Regions from separate parts of the Bradyrhizobium sp. Kon10 genome, predicted to be linked through region 1. Evidence: predicted binding sites of a transcription regulator. Region 1 holds the regulator's gene; each other region holds the start of a gene.
The links. Region 1 encodes PhoB, which activates phosphate uptake and scavenging genes when phosphate is short. Its sites were predicted from a motif close to TGTCATNNANCTGTCAT; they were not measured.
Positions count from the first base shown of each region.

Region 2: phnC (phosphonate ABC transporter ATP-binding protein) is a predicted target of PhoB. The motif match lies at 1,908-1,924, and genes of this name have one in related genera.
Region 3: AC0L2O_RS25350 (DUF2794 domain-containing protein) is a predicted target of PhoB. The motif match lies at 2,358-2,374, and genes of this name have one in related genera.
Region 4: AC0L2O_RS07800 (RNA degradosome polyphosphate kinase) is a predicted target of PhoB. The motif match lies at 1,699-1,715, and genes of this name have one in related genera.

Region 1 is NZ_JBVVOZ010000002.1:403,114-407,101, forward strand. It holds gene pstB (phosphate ABC transporter ATP-binding protein PstB) at 1-475, shown strand, start outside; gene phoU (phosphate signaling complex protein PhoU) at 487-1,203, shown strand; gene phoB (phosphate regulon transcriptional regulator PhoB) at 1,226-1,933, shown strand; gene AC0L2O_RS04880 (GcrA family cell cycle regulator) at 2,168-2,677, opposite strand; gene AC0L2O_RS04885 (acetylornithine transaminase) at 3,126-3,988, shown strand, end outside.
Region 2 is NZ_JBVVOZ010000045.1:35,419-39,406, forward strand. It holds gene AC0L2O_RS33540 (alpha-D-ribose 1-methylphosphonate 5-triphosphate diphosphatase) at 11-1,204, opposite strand; gene AC0L2O_RS33545 (transferase hexapeptide repeat family protein) at 1,201-1,860, opposite strand; gene phnC (phosphonate ABC transporter ATP-binding protein) at 2,036-2,845, shown strand; gene phnD (phosphonate ABC transporter substrate-binding protein) at 2,909-3,838, shown strand; gene phnE (phosphonate ABC transporter, permease protein PhnE) at 3,910-3,988, shown strand, end outside.
Region 3 is NZ_JBVVOZ010000021.1:42,154-46,141, reverse strand. It holds gene acnA (aconitate hydratase AcnA) at 1-843, shown strand, start outside; gene AC0L2O_RS25355 (DUF1223 domain-containing protein) at 1,072-1,851, shown strand; gene AC0L2O_RS25350 (DUF2794 domain-containing protein) at 2,438-2,809, shown strand; gene AC0L2O_RS25345 (GNAT family N-acetyltransferase) at 2,911-3,441, opposite strand; gene AC0L2O_RS25340 (Bax inhibitor-1/YccA family protein) at 3,719-3,988, opposite strand, start outside.
Region 4 is NZ_JBVVOZ010000004.1:62,173-66,160, forward strand. It holds gene AC0L2O_RS07800 (RNA degradosome polyphosphate kinase) at 1-1,624, opposite strand, end outside; gene AC0L2O_RS07805 (P-loop NTPase family protein) at 1,769-2,446, opposite strand; gene AC0L2O_RS07810 (CDP-alcohol phosphatidyltransferase family protein) at 2,538-3,080, opposite strand; gene AC0L2O_RS07815 (hypothetical protein) at 3,454-3,966, shown strand.

The DNA of each region.
Region 1 (3,988 bases):
GACGCCGTTCCCGATGACGATCTACGAGAACATCGCTTTCGGCATCCGCCTTTACGAGAAGATATCGAAATCGGAGATGGACGACCGCGTCGAGAAGGCGCTGCGTGGCGGCGCGTTGTGGAACGAGGTCAAGGACAAGCTCAACGCCTCCGGCCTCTCGCTCTCCGGCGGCCAGCAGCAGCGCCTCTGCATCGCCCGTACGGTCGCGGTGCGACCCGAGGTGATCCTGTTCGACGAGCCCTGCTCGGCGCTCGACCCGATCTCGACCGCCAAGGTCGAGGAGCTGATCCAGGAATTAGCCGAGAGCTACACGATTGCGATCGTCACCCACAACATGCAGCAGGCGGCCCGCGTCTCCGACAAGACCGCCTTCATGTATCTCGGCGAGCTGATCGAATTCGACGACACCAGCAAGATCTTCACGTCGCCGACCGATCGGCGCACGCAGGATTATATCACCGGCCGGTTCGGCTGAGGAGACGGGACATGGGTTCTGAACATACCGCAAAGGCTTTCGACACCGATCTCCAGGAGCTCACGCGCCTGGTCGCCGAAATGGGCGGGATCGCCGAGCGCATGATCGTCGATTCCGTCGACGCCCTGATCCGCCGCGACGTCGCGCTCGGCCAGCGCGTCGTCACCACCGACGCTGAGCTCGATACGCTCCAGAGACGCATCGAGGAGCGCGCGGTGCTCACGATCGCCCGCCGCCAGCCGATGGCGGTCGACCTGCGCGAGATCGTCGGCGCCATGCGCGTTGCGACCGATCTCGAGCGCATCGGCGACCTCGCCAAGAACATGGGCAAGCGCGTCGCGGCGCTGGAGACCGATTTCCATCCGCTCAAGCTGTTCCGCGGCCTCGAGCACATGACCGATCTCGTGCAGCAACAGGTCAAGTCGGTGCTCGACGCCTATGCCGCGCACGATCTGCCGGCGGCCATGGCGGTGTGGAAGGGTGACGAGGAAGTCGACGCCATCTGCACTTCGCTGTTCCGCGAGCTCCTCACCTACATGATGGAAGATCCGCGCAACATTTCGTTCTGCATCCACCTGATGTTCTGCGCCAAGAACATCGAGCGGATCGGCGATCACGCCACCAACGTCGCCGAGACCGTGTTCTACATGATCGAAGGTCAGGCCATGACCGACAAGCGGCCGAAGGGCGACATGACAACCTTCGCCACGACCCTCCCGAATATTTGAATCATCAAGGAGCGACGGCACCATGGGCGCACGCATTATGGTGGTTGAGGACGAGGAAGCTCTGACCGAGCTTCTCCGCTACAACCTCGAAGGCGACGGCTATGACGTCGAGACGGTGATGCGCGGCGACGACGCCGATACCCGTCTCAAGGAGCATCTTCCCGATCTGATCGTGCTCGACTGGATGCTGCCCGGCCTCTCCGGCATCGAACTGTGCCGTCGGCTGCGGGCGCGATCCGACACCAAGCAGTTGCCGATCATCATGCTCACCGCGCGCGGCGAGGAGAGCGAGCGGGTGCGGGGATTGGCGACCGGCGCCGACGACTACATCGTCAAGCCGTTTTCGGTGCCCGAGCTGTTGGCCCGCGTGAAGGGCCTGCTCAGGCGTGCAAGCCCCGAGCGGCTCGCCACCGTGCTCGCCTTTGGCGACATCGAGCTCGACCGTGACAAACGGCGTGTGGCGCGCTCGGGCCGGCCGATCGATCTCGGCCCGACCGAATATCGCCTGTTGGAGTTTTTCCTGGAGCATCCCGGCCGCGTATTCTCGCGCGAGCAGCTGCTCGACAGCGTCTGGGGCCGCGACATCTATATCGACGAGCGCACCGTGGACGTCCATATCGGCCGCCTGCGCAAGCTGCTCAATCTCGGCCGCGAGCAGGACCCGATCCGCACCGTGCGCGGCGCCGGCTATGCGCTGGATGATCGCTTTGCGAAGGCGGAGCAGGCGTAGGGTTTGCAAAGTTTTGGCGACACACTCAGTGTCGTCCCGGTCAAGCGTAAGCGCAGATCCGGGCCCCATAACCAACAGGGGCGTGCTTGTTGCTCGAAAAGCTAACTCCGAGTCCCCGTAACCACATCTTGCGGTGGGTTATGGGTCCCGGATCTACGCGCGCTTGAGGCGCACTTGTCCGGGACGACATCGAGTTTGTTGAGCCGCCGTCGCGTGACGACTCTCAGAACGACCTTACCGCGACGGCTTCACCGGCGCACGGCGGCGATCCGATGCTGGCTGGTAGGCGACGCGCGAGTGCTGGGCGCAATAGGGCAGGCCCGAGAGCGCCCTGCCGCCGCAGAAGAAGAAATCCGCGCTCGAGGGATCGCCGACCGGCCAGTGGCAGGTTGCCTCGTTCAATTCAAGCAGCGACAGCCGCTGGCTCATCGGCACCACGTTGTCGTAGGTGACCGGTTCGGCCTCCATCTCGACCTCGAAGGCCTGCGCCAGCGCGGTGTTGCCGCGCGCGACGGGGCGGGTCACCCGCATCATATGCTGCGCGGGACGCGCCTTGCGCGGCCGTGGAGCAGCTGAAGACGGGCTCTTGGCGCGGCCGGACAGGCCGAGTCTGTGCACCTTGCCGATCACGGCATTGCGGGTCACGTTGCCGAGCTCGGCCGCGATCTGGCTGGCCGAAAGTCCGGCCTCCCAGAGCTTTTTCAGCTGTTCGACGCGATCGTCGGACCAGGTCAAAACCGTCATTGCACCCTTTCCTTCGCCGCGCGCCAGCCATCCTGGGGCACACAGCGAATGCTAAGCCTCGAAAAACCCGTGCCGTCAGAATCCCTTAAGGCTCGTCGGGCGCGCCTAGAACGCCCGAACGCTTACGCCGGTACATGAGGACTTAGAGATCAGAACCGCTGCACGAGATGTCGTATCTGACAAGCCAAACGCTACAATATGGCGTGACTCACGCGCAAGAGTCTGCCGACTCGCTTCCACATGTTCCGTGGCCAAAACCCGCAAATTCGGCACCGCAAGACTACGGATTCAGCCTTTCGCGAGGCTCTCCGGCGGCATTGACACCCGTGATGCCAAGCATAAGATAGTGACACGTGCCGCCCTTAAAAGGCGGCACGTTTCGTTTTCCGGACCAATGATGCGCTGCGCAAGGCGCGTTCAGGCCGTCTGAAACATCCAAGAGACCATCATGACCAACAGCGCCGCGCCGCATTTGCTTCCCGTTTTCGCCAGGGCCGAGATCGGCTTCGAGCGCGGCGAAGGCTGCTGGCTGATTGCCACCAACGGTGATCGCTATCTCGATTTCACCTCGGGCGTGGCGGTGAATGCGCTCGGCCATGCCCATCCCGCGCTGGTGAAGGCATTGCAGGAGCAGGCCACAAAGCTCTGGCACATGTCGAACCTGTTCCAGAGCCCGGACGGCGAGAAGCTCGCGGCCCGCCTTTGCAGTGAGAGCTTTGCGGACTTCGTGTTCTTCTGCAATTCCGGCGCCGAAGCGCTGGAATGCGTGATCAAGGTCGTGCGCCGCTATCAAGCCGTGAAAGGTCACCCCGATCGCTATCGCATGATCACGTTCGAGGGCGCCTTTCACGGCCGCACGCTCGCAACGCTGGCTGCGACGGGCTCGGCAAAATATCTCGAAGGTTTCGGTCCGCCGATGGACGGTTTCGACCAGGTCGCTTTTGGCGACCTCGACGCAGTGAAGAAGGCGATCGGGCCGCAGACCGCGGGCATTCTGATCGAGCCAATTCAAGGCGAGGGTGGCGTGCGTTCGGCGCCCCCGGCGTTCTATCGCGCATTGCGCCAGCTTTGCGACGAACGCGGCCTGTTGCTGGCGTTCGACGAGGTGCAGACCGGCATGGGCCGCACCGGCGACCTGTTTGCGCATCGACGTTTCGGCATCACGCCGGACGTGATGTCGCTGGCCAAGGCGCTCGGCGGCGGCTTTCCGATCGGCGCCTGCCTTGCCACCGCGGAAGCGGCCTCCGGCATGACGCCCGGTTCGCACGGTTCGACCTTCGGCGGCAATCCGCTTGCAATCTCGGCGGCCAA
Region 2 (3,988 bases), on a different contig from region 1:
CATAGCCAATTTAGGCCGCAACGACAGCCTGGCGCGACGCCGCCGCGGCGCTGAGCAGCCGCGTCGCGTCGGTCAGATGCACAAGCCGGCCTGCGGCAATCACCGCGACGAGCCGCGGCCGCAGGGGCACGGTGCCGTCGACCAGCAGGATGTCGGCGCGCCGTCCCGCTGCGAGCGTGCCGCGATCGGTCAGGCCGGTCGCTTGCGCCGGTGCGGCCGAAATCAGCCGCCACGCCTGCGTCAGCGGCAGCACGCCGTCGGCAGCAAGGCGGAATGCGGCAAGCAGCGGCGCGGGATAGTAATAGTCCGAGGCCAACACCGAGCAGAGGCCCTTCGCGATCATGTCGGACGCCCTGGTCCAACCGGTGTGGCTGCCGCCCCGCACCACGTTCGGCGCGCCGTAGACGATGGCGTCGCCGCCGCTTGCGGCTTCGCGCGCCGTCTCCTCATTGACCGGAAATTCGGCGAGCGTCACGCCGAGGCTTCGAAAATCCCGGCGCATAGCCGGCGTCGCATCGTCATGCGAGAGCATCCGCACCTGGGCTGCGCGGGCGGCAGCAGCCAGCCTCGTGATCGAAGCCGGAACATCAGCGGCGCGCGACACAATGTGAGTGACAAGCCGGTCGAACTCCTCGCTCGACAATCCGGTACGCTCCACCATGCGGTTGCGCTTGCGCGGCTTCACCATGTCGGCGACGGTGCCGTCCATGTGGTCGTTGAAGGCGAACAGGTCGACGCGACCCTCCGCGAGCCATTGGCCGATCTCGTCCTCGGCATCGAGATTGTAGGTCTCGTGCCGCAGGTGAAAGCGGGTGTCGGCGGCGAATTGTGGGCGCTGCCGCTCGATCGCCTCCAACAGGCGCCGCGCATTGTCGCCGCTGCGCAGGCCCGGCTCCCACGACCAGGTCGTGGCATGAAACACCGTGGTGATGCCGTTGCTGATGACCTGTCGATCGGTATCGGCGAGCGCGACGTCGATCGGAAAGTCGACGCCGGCGCGCGGCATCATCTGCCGTTCGAAGGCGTCGCCATGGAGGTCGACGATGCCGGGCAGCACCAGCAGATCGCGCGCATCGATCGCCAGCCGTGCGCGGCCGCGGCATGCATCGATCTGCGCGATGTCCGTTCCGGACACGCTCAGCGAGGATTCGACGAGCTCAGTGCCGATCAGGACCCGGCCGCCTTCAAGGAAAATGTCTGTCACGCGACCGCGCTTCGTTGGCTTGCGGGAGAGCTCCCCCGTGCTTCATATGCCGCGAGAAAATCTTCAATCCCGAGATTGCGGAAATCCGGGAGTGCTTCACGCAATTTGTCGTGATCCCAATCCCACCAGGCGAGTTTCGCAAGCCGTCCGGCGACGTCTTCCGAAAAGCGGCGGCGGACGATCCGCGCCGGATTGCCGGCGACGATGGTGTAGGCCGGCACGTCCTTGGTGACGATGGCGCCGGCCGCGATCACCGCGCCGGTGCCGATATTGCGACCGGGCAGCACGATCGCGCCGTGTCCGATCCAAACATCGTGGCCGATATGGACGTGATGCTGGCGCCGCCAATCGAAAAATTCGGTGTCGTCGCTCTCGCCTTCGAAGTAGGCGCTGGAGCGATAGGTGAAGTGGGCCTGGGTCGCACGGTGCATCGGATGATTGCCGGGATTGATGCGCGTCATCGCCGCGATCGAGCAGAATTTCCCGATCGTGGTGTAGGTGATCTGCGCGTCGTTCACGACGTAGGAGTAATCGTCCATCGCGACCTCATGCAGGATCGTGCGGGCGCCGACCTCGGTATAGGCGCCGAGCCTGGTCTCATGCAGCTTCGCGGAAGGGTCGATAGTGGGGTCGAGCGAAAGCGCCTTGGCGACCATGTTGCATCCGAACGTTCGAGGGCGGGCGTTCGTCTTCGATCGGCCTCATGACAATGTCATGACGACACGATGACAGTGGATGAGGTGTGAAGGATTGCCGCACCGCAAGGCGCGTGTCACACAATTGTTAACCGTCGGCGTTAGCCGTGGGTCCCAGCATACTCTGGAGCCCTGCATGCTGGTGGTGGAAGGTCTGACGTGCCGCTTCGGCGCAAAAGCCGCGGTGGACGACGCCTCGTTTCAAGTCTCCCCCGGCGGCTTCGTCGGTGTGATCGGGCGCTCCGGCGCAGGCAAGTCGACGCTGCTGCGAACCATCAACCGCTTGGCAACGCCCTCGCAGGGCCGCATCCTGTTCGACGGCATCGACGTCACCGCGTTGCGCGGCAAGGAGCTGCGGCAGTGGCGGGCGCGCTCGGCCATGATCTTCCAGCAATTCAATCTGGTCGGGCGGCTCGACGTGCTGACGAATGTCCTGATGGGACGTCTTGCCACGATGCCCGCCTGGCGCTCGTTTTCGCAGGTCTGGCCCGAGCAGGACAAGGCGCTGGCGATGTCGGCGCTCGAACAGTTCGACATCGCCGCGCTCGCCGCCCAGCGGGCCGATCAGCTCTCCGGCGGCCAGCAGCAGCGCGTGGCGATCGCCCGCGCACTGGTCCAGCAACCCGACATCATCCTCGCCGACGAGCCGATCGCCTCGCTCGATCCGCGCAACACCAGGATCGTGATGGATGCGCTTTTGCGGATCAACAAGCATTTCGGCATCACGGTGCTCTGCAATCTGCATTCGCTCGATCTGGCGCGCAGCTATTGCGATCGCCTGATCGGCATGGCGGCGGGCCGCGTAGTGTTCGACGGCGCGCCGTCCGCGCTGACCGAGCATGTGGCGCGTGAACTCTACGATCTCGAGGCCAACGACGTCATGGGCGGCATGCCCGTGCCGGCGCCTGAAAGCATTCCAGCGCTTGGAACGGCGGCGGCCGCCTGAGCGGCACCGCATCATTGTCAGCAGTTTTTGCGTCAACCGACCCCAACCAATGAAGAGGGTATCATGATCACTCGCAGACTTATTCTTGCCGGCGTCGCCGCGCTGACCTTTGCCGGATCCGCCTCCGCCGAAGACTGGAAGACGAAATATCCGGAGATCACCTTCGCCGTGATTCCGGCCGAGAACGGCTCGGGCGTCACCGAGCGCTACGGTCCCTTCATCAACTATCTGTCGAAGGAGCTCGGCGTGAAGGTCACGCTGCGCGTCGCCAACGACTATGCGGCCGTCATCGAGGGCCAGCGCGCCGGCAACATTCACATCGGTTATTACGGCCCGGCCTCGTTCGCGCGCGCCCGCCTGACCGCCGTCAAGACCGACGCCTTCGTGATCGACGTCAATGCCGACGGCTCGAAGGGCTATTACTCGGTGTTCTACGTGCTGGCGAAGTCGCCGTACCAGAAGATCGAGGATCTCAAAGGCAAGAATCTCGGCCTGGTCGATCCGAACTCGACCTCGGGGAACAACATGCCCCGCTTCAAGCTGAACGCCATGGGCATCGACCCCGACGCCTATTTCTCCAAGGTGCTCTTCACCGGCAGCCACGAGAACGCGGTCCTGGCGCTGGCGCAGGGCACGGTCGACGTCGCCGCCAATTGGTGGAACGCCGACGACGATTCGAACCTCACCCGCATGCTCAACAAGGGCATGGTGAAGGCGCCCGACGGCACCGTGATGAAGAAGGAGGACTTCCGCATCATCGTGAAATCCGAGCTCATCATCAACTCGCCCTACGCCTATCTGAGCGATCTGCCGGACGATATGAAGGCCGCGATCAAGAAGGCCTTCCTCGACGCATCCCAGAAGGATCCGGAGGCCTTCAAGAAGCTCTCCGACGGCAAGAACAAGCCGTGGGAGCCGATCGGCAATGACGATTACAACAAGACCATCGAGTTGATTAAGTTCGTCGACAATCTCCGCAAGAAGGCGTCCTGAGCTCGTCGGGACGATGCGCCTCGAGCCGGGTCGATGGACCCGGCTCTTTTTCTTGATGGACCGCCCAGCATATGACGCTCGCCGTTTCGCTTCTCCCCGAACAGCAGCTCGCGGTGCTGAACGCGGCCTACCGCCACGCTGTTGCGCGCA
Region 3 (3,988 bases), on a different contig from region 1:
ACCAACTGGCGCAAGATCAAGACGGTCGAGAGCGAGACCTATCGCTGGAACATGAGCTCGACCTATGTGCAGAACCCGCCCTATTTCGACGGCATGAAGAAGGAGCCGGAGCCGATCACCGACATCGTCGAGGCGCGCATCCTCGCCATGTTCGGCGACAAGATCACCACCGACCACATCTCGCCGGCGGGCTCGATCAAGCTTACCTCTCCGGCCGGCAAGTATCTCAGCGAGCACCAGGTGCGGCCCGCCGACTTCAACCAGTACGGCACGCGGCGCGGCAACCACGAAGTGATGATGCGTGGCACCTTCGCCAACATCCGCATCAAGAACTTCATGCTCAAGGGCGCCGACGGCAACATTCCGGAAGGCGGCCTCACCAAGCACTGGCCTGATGGCGAGCAGATGTCGATCTACGACGCCGCGATGAAGTACCAGCAGGAGCAGGTGCCGCTGGTGGTGTTCGCCGGTGCCGAGTACGGCAACGGCTCCTCGCGCGACTGGGCCGCCAAGGGCACCCGCCTGCTCGGCGTGCGCGCCGTGATCTGCCAGAGCTTCGAGCGCATCCACCGCTCCAACCTGGTCGGGATGGGCGTGCTGCCGCTCACCTTCGAGGACGGCACCTCCTGGTCGTCGCTCGGTCTGAAGGGCGATGAGAAGGTCACGCTGCGTGGTCTCGTCGGTGACCTGAAGCCGCGCCAGAAGCTGACCGCGGAGATCGTCTCCGGGGACGGTTCGTTGCAGCGCGTTTCGCTGCTCTGCCGAATCGATACGCTGGACGAGCTCGATTACTACCGCAACGGCGGCATCCTGCACTACGTGCTGCGCAAGCTCGCCGCGTAAGCGCGGATTTGTGAACAATGGCTCACTGGTAAGTGAGTAGAAGCTTAAACGAAGGCGGCCTATCACAAGGCCGCCTTCGTGCGTTAAGGCATGCTTCGGATAGGCCCGCCTGGCGGAAAATCACGCATCGGACGGTTGGATGTACCATGCCCGTAAGACTACGGTGACCATCAGGCGATAGGATATCCCCCACGCGTACGAAATGGCGTTCGACATGACTGGTTCGACATGACTGCAATGATGGCTTCTCATTTGGCTTCGCGATGGTCCGGCGCACTCTGGTCGGGGGCGCTCGGTATCTGCGCCATCGTCGCCTTCATCCGTCCCGCGGAGGCCGATCCCCGCGCCGTCGTCGAGCTCTTCACCTCCCAGGGCTGCTCGTCCTGCCCGCCCGCCGACAAGGTCATCGGCGAGCTCGCCAATGATCCCTCGGTCATCGCGCTGAGCATGCCGATCGATTATTGGGACTATCTTGGCTGGAAGGACACGCTGGCCGATTCGCGCTTCTCTGCGCGGCAGCGCGCCTATTCGCGCATGCGCGGCGACCGCGAGGTCTATACCCCGCAGGTCGTGGTCAACGGCTCTGCGCATGTGATCGGCAGCGATCGTGCCGGCATCGAAAGCGCGATCGGCAGGACCGACAAGGGCGCCGGCGTGATGAGCGTGCCCGTGACGATGTCGCTCGCGGGCAAGCAGATCAACGTCTCGGTGGCGCCGAGCAGCGCGCCCGCGGTTTCGCATGGCGAGGTCTGGATCTGCTCGATAGCAAGATCGGTCCCGATCGAGATCAGCCGCGGCGAAAACCGCGGGCAGCAGATCACCTACCACAACGTCGTGCGCAACCTGCTCAAGGTCGGCGACTGGAACGGACATCAGGAAAGCTGGACGGTGCCGATCGAGAACCTCACGTCGCGCGACGGCGTCGACGGCGCGGTGGTCTATGTCCAGGCTGGCAGCCGCGAGAAGCCCGGCCCGATGCTCGGCGCGGCGTACACCTCATTGCATTGACGCGACTAGATCATCTCAGATCAAATTAACCGTCGTCATTCTGGGGTGCGAGGCGCGAGCTACGGTGCGCAACTGCGCACCTGAGAATCCATCGATCCATTTGCCGAGTTGAGAAATGGATTCCGGGTCCGCGCCAAGAGGCGCGTCTCGGAATGACGAGGCACCAGAAACATCCCGCCACAAACAAAAAAGGACCAACTCGCGTTGGCCCTCCTTGTCGTGCGTACAGACCCGATCCTCGCGACCCCGGGGGGCTGGGGGCTGAGGAATCCGGAACCGAAAGGACCGGGTCAACGCACGCAATCTTTTTCGCAATGCAGGGCGGCAGTCGCTAGGCGGAAAAAAGGCGATACTATGATTCCTGCTAACGATCCCGTGACGGTTTGCCGCCGCAAAGTTCCACCGTTGCATGTGTCATGATTCCGCGGCTGGCCTCGCCGCCGAGCGAGAGCGCTCCCTGGCAACAGCCCTTGCAGGAGCCTCTTGCGGTTGCGAACGGTTGGAGCAATCATGCAACCGTCATGATCGGCGGTTCCGGGGACGGTCTTCGCGCACGCGATCATGCTGATGCGACAGGAGGCGCTCCATGAGTCTGACGTCGGAGGATGCCGATCCGAGCGAACAGCGCGCAGTGGCGCGTCCCGCCGCTGCGACTGTCCAAGCGAACCGGGTGACGTTCAACCGGCTCGAACTGAACCGTATCCTCAATCTGTATGGTCGCATGGTCGCGGACGGCGAGTGGCGCGACTATGCCATCGACTTCCTGAAAGACCGCGCGGTGTTCTCGGTGTTTCGCCGCGCTTCCGAAGTGCCGATCTACCGCATCGAGAAAGACCCGCGGCTCGCGCGCAAGCAGGGCATGTACAGCGTGATTTCGGCGACCGGCCTGATCCTGCGCCGCGGCCACGAGCTCGAGCGCGTGCTGCTGGTGATCGACCGGAAATTGGCGGTGGTGTAGCCGCACTTTCGTAGCCCGGATGGAGCGCAGCACAATCCGGGTCGTCGTGCCGGCGGATAATCTGCCCCGGATTTCGCTGCGCTCCATCCGGGCTACGGGCCCTACTTCCCCGGCACCGTGCTTGCGCCCTCACCGAGGTCGCGCTGCATCATCACCGTGTCGAGCCAGCGACCGAATTTCAGCCCGACATTGGGATGGGTGCCGATCATCTTGAAGCCGCCTTTGGTATGCACACCGATTGAGCCGGCATTGGCGGAATCGCCGATGACGGCGATCATCTGGCGGAAGCCGCGCGCCTCGCATTCGATGACCAGCCACTCCAACAGCAACAGGCCGATGCCGCGGCGGTGGAACGACGGATCGAGATAGATCGAGTTCTCGACCGTGAAGCGATAGGCCGGCCGCGGCCGGTAGGCGCCGGCATAGGCGTATCCCGCGACGCGCCCCTCGAGCATGGCGACGAAATAGGGGTAGCCGCCGTCCACCAGGGCGCGGTAGCGCCGCGTCATCTCGGCCAGGTCAGGCGGCTCCAGCTCGAACGTCGCAGTGCCCTCGCGAACGGCCTGCTGGTAGATGGCGGTGATGGCGGAAAGGTCGGCCTCAAGGGTGGGCCTGATTTCGGGTGCGGACATGGCAAGAGATTAGAGCCTTCCCGCAGCGGCTGGAAGGGGGCAGTAGCCTCTCTCCACGTCGTCATTGCGAGCGAAGCAGCTCCATCTTCTCTGCTGTCATGCCCCGCGTAGGCGGGGCATCCAGTACTCCGAGACAGCGCGGCTAGAACCGAGCCGCTGCGGCGTACTGGATCGCCCGCCTTCGCGGCCGATGACAGCGGTGGGTGCTGCGACGTCCGGCCCAAACAAAAACCCCGGCCTCGCGGCCGGGGTTCATGTCGTTCACCTGAGCCAGGGCTTAGTCGCGCTGGCCGAGGAGCTGCAGCAGCAGCGTGAACAGGTTGATGAAGTTCAGGTACAGCGACAGCGCGCCCGTGATCGCCGCACGGTCTGCGATGTCACCGCCGGCCGAGGCGTAGCCGTAGATGTACTCGTTCTTCAGCCGCTGGGTATCCCAGGCGGTGAGGCCCGCGAACACCAGCACGCCGACCACCGAGACGATGAACTGCAGCGCCGAACTCGCCAGGAACAAATTGACCAGGCTCGCGATGATGATGCCGATCAGGCC
Region 4 (3,988 bases), on a different contig from region 1:
GACGGGCGTGCTCGGTCTCGCCCTGGATGTGCTGGATGATGCGCTTGCGCAAGGTCAGCGGCGACACCGCCATCTTCTCGAGATCGCTCGGCGCGGCGTAGCCGGTGATGAAGTTGAACACGCGCGCGGCATCGCGGCCGATGGTCGGTTCCGAGGTGAAGTAGGAGAGGTCGGTGTAGATGCGCGCGGTGACCGGATGATAATTGCCGGTGCCGGTGTGGACGTAAGTGGTGAGGCTGCCGCCCTCGCGGCGCACCACCATCGAGAGCTTCGCGTGGGTCTTCAGTTCGAGGAAGCCGTAGACGACCTGCACGCCGGCGCGTTCGAGGTCGCGCGCCCAGCGGATATTGGCCTCTTCGTCGAAGCGCGCCTTCAATTCGATCAGCGCGGTGACGGATTTGCCGGCTTCGGCCGCCTCCGCGAGTGCGCGCACGATCGGCGAGTTGTTGGAGGTGCGGTACAGCGTTTGCTTGATCGCGACGACATCAGGATCGCGCGTGGCCTGCTGGAGGAACTGCACCACCACGTCGAAGGATTCATAGGGATGGTGAACGACGAGATCCTTCTGCCGGATGGCGGCAAAGATGTCGCCGCCATGCTCGCGCACGCGCTCGGGATGACGCGGCACGTAGGGTGTGAACTCCAGATCGGGCCGGTCGAGCCGCGTCAGCTGCGAGAGCTCGTTCATGGCGAGCACGCCGTCGACCAGGAACACCTCGTCGTCGGCGGCCGAGAGCGCATGCTGCACGAAGTTGCGCAGCTGCTCCGGCATCTTGGCGTCGATCTCGAGGCGGATCACCGAGCCGCGGCGGCGGCGCTTCAGCGCGGTCTCGAACAGGCGGACGAGATCCTCGGCCTCTTCCTCGATTTCGAGCTCGGAGTCGCGGAGGATGCGGAAAGCGCCCTGGCCGTGGAGATTGTAGCCGGGGAACAGGCGGTTGATGAACAACGCGGTGGCCTGTTCCAGCGTAATCAGCCGCATCGTGCCGTCGGATGGCAGTCGGATGAAGCGGTCGATCTTGCCGGGCATGCGGATCAGCGCGTTCATCTGCTTGCCATCGGCAGCACGCGTCAGCTGGAGCGCGATGGTGAAGCCGAGGCTCGGAATGAACGGGAAGGGATGGGCCGGGTCGATCGCCAGCGGCGTCAGCAGCGGAAAGACATTGGCGAGGAAGTAATCCTCGATCCAGGCGCGCTGCGCCTTGGTGACGTCCTTGCCGTCGACCAGCACGATGCCGACATCGGCGAGGGTGCCGCGCAGGTTGGCCCAGATGGCCTGCTGGTCGGAGGCAAGATGGGAGACGGTGCGGTTGATCAGGGCGAGCTGCTCGGACGGCGTCAGGCCGTCGGGGCTGCGCTCGGCGATGCCCTCGCGGACCTGGGCCTTGATGCCGGCAACGCGGACCATGAAGAACTCGTCGAGGTTATTCGCCGAAATCGACAGGAATCGCACCCGCTCCAGCACGGGGTGGCTGGGATTGACCGATTCCTCCAGGACGCGCCGGTTGAAATGCAGCCAGGACAGCTCGCGATTGATGAACCGCTCGGGGCTCGAGGCGATCGCCGGCAGGCCCTCGGCTTCTGAGGCTTTATCTTTGATTTCAGCAGCTTGCGCAGAGTCCATCAGAAGTCGGTCCATCCTGTCTCGCCTTAACTTGCGACTTGTGCGCAAAACCGGGGAGAGCATGTGTGAGTGCGATGACGTTTCGATGACATTGATGTTCCGCCGCCCCGCCGCGTCAAGCGGCGTGGGCGCCGGTCGTCTGTATCAGGCGTCGCGCAGCAGTTCAGCGGCCAGTGCACGCGTTACCGGTCGGCCCAGCCTGAGGGCCTCGCTGTCGAGCAGTTCCACCGCCTGTCGGGCGGCCGCCGAGGACCGCTCCAGACGGGTGGCGAGGTAGCTGACGATGCTCTCGTCCACCGTGAGCTGGCGGTCGGCGCAGAATTTGACGATCAGGCCGCGGAACAACTGGTCGTCCGGTGGCAGGAGCGAAACCACAGGGATCGTGCGAAGCCGAGAGCGCAGGTCGCGGAGCTCGATATCCAGCGCCGTCGGCACCTCGCGACCGGTGAAGAGCACGTAGGCGCCGTCCTCGCGTGCGAGGTTCATCAGGTGGAAGAGCGCGCGCTCGTCAAATTCCTTGGCCTTGAGATCCTCGACCACCAGCGCGCCGGTGGCGAGCGCGACCGGGACGGCGGCGGCGGTCAACGCATTGGCTGTGGTGGAACGGGCGCCGGCGTCCTCGGCCCAGATCGCGGCGAGATGGCTTTTGCCGCTCCCTTCGGGGCCGGCGAGCCACATGATGCGGTTCGGCCATTCCGGCCAGCCATCGATCAGGGCGAGGCCCGCTGCGTTGGCGGGCCCCTCGAGGAAATTGTCCCGGCTCAGGCTCTCCGCATGCGGAAGCGAAAACGCCAACTGTCGGGGATGAACGCGGCCTGCCACGCTTGCTTTGCTCCATGCCGGACCGCCGGCCTCGGTTGAAAGTGTAGACGTATCGAATGCGAGTTCGCCTTTTGCGGGGCCTTGTCCCGGTTCAGTTGGCCTCGATCGTGCTCATGTGCCGCAGCCACTCGACCAGATAGAGCGACACGGAGGAGAGCGTGAACACCGTGACGAGGCCCATCAGGATTATATCATAGGGCTGCGCATTGAAGCCGAAGGCAAGCGCGGCCAACACCAGCGCCGCGAACCCCACCTGGGCCACAGTGTTGAGTTTGGACACCTTCGAGGGCTTCATCTCGACCGGCTTGTCGAACAGCCACGAGACGATCACGGCCGCCACGATCATGATGTCGCGCGACACCACCAGGATCACGATCCAGCGCGGGATCGCGCCCCAGATCCCGAGGGCCATGTAGATCGAGACCAGCAACGCCTTGTCGGCAAGTGGGTCGAGCAGGGCGCCGAGCTCACTCGTCATGTTGAAGCGCTTGGCCAGGAAGCCGTCCACGGCATCGCTGATGCCCGCGATCAGGAAGACGGCGAACGCGACCTCCATTTGGCTCGACACGATGGCCCAGACGATGATCGGGACCAGCAGGATGCGGCCCAAGGTAATGATGTTCGGTATACTCACGCGGCGCTTCCCGGCACCCGGCCTGACCTCGAATCCGGCCCGTCTGAAGGCTGAACCGGTTGATATCTACATAGTATCTCTACGGATAAACGTCATCCTAGAATACGTACAGTAATTTCAATCACTTAATCATTTACCTACCTCGCTCGCTACTCCGCGTTGCGGCATATTTTGGCAGGGTTTCGTACCCTGATCCGGGGAAAATCCGGGGAGTTAATTCCCTCCCTATTTGGACATCCCGTATCGAAACCTAACGTACATAGTATAGTAGTATGTTCCGTAGATGGTTATATACTGAACCATGTACAGAGCATACGCTCTCTGTAGGCATGAGCCTATTGGTATCCATCTTAGCCCTAGGAGACAAAACGCAGTGTCAGCAAAGAAAGCCACTACCGCTAAGCCTTCTAAGGCTAAGCAGAGTGGCAAGGACAAAGCACAAGTGAACAACGACCCGCTGGCCGACCTCGGCCTTGACGACACCACGACCGAGACCACTGATACGACTGCAACCGAAGTCGAGGCATCCGCACCGGAAGCCGAAGCAGAGACCAGCAGCGTCGAGCGTGAAGAGGTTGAAGTCGGAGAGATCGAGTTCGGCTTCATCACCGATCTGCCCGTCACCAAGCGGAAGACCGAAGGCTCGAAGTACAAGTTCGACAAGCTGCCCGCTCCGAAGAAGGACGGCGACAAGACGCAGTACGCGAACTTCACTGTCAAGCTTCAGCCGGGCGTCGATGCAGACAAGCTGCGTCGTTCGGTGCAGAGCGCAACCACGCAGGCCAATAAGGCGGACAAGGGCAAGTACTTTGTCTCGCGTACGATCAGCGAGGACGGCAAGTTCATCGGCATGATGGTCATTCGTACGGACCAGCGGCCGAAGTAAGACGACACAGGGACTAAAACAA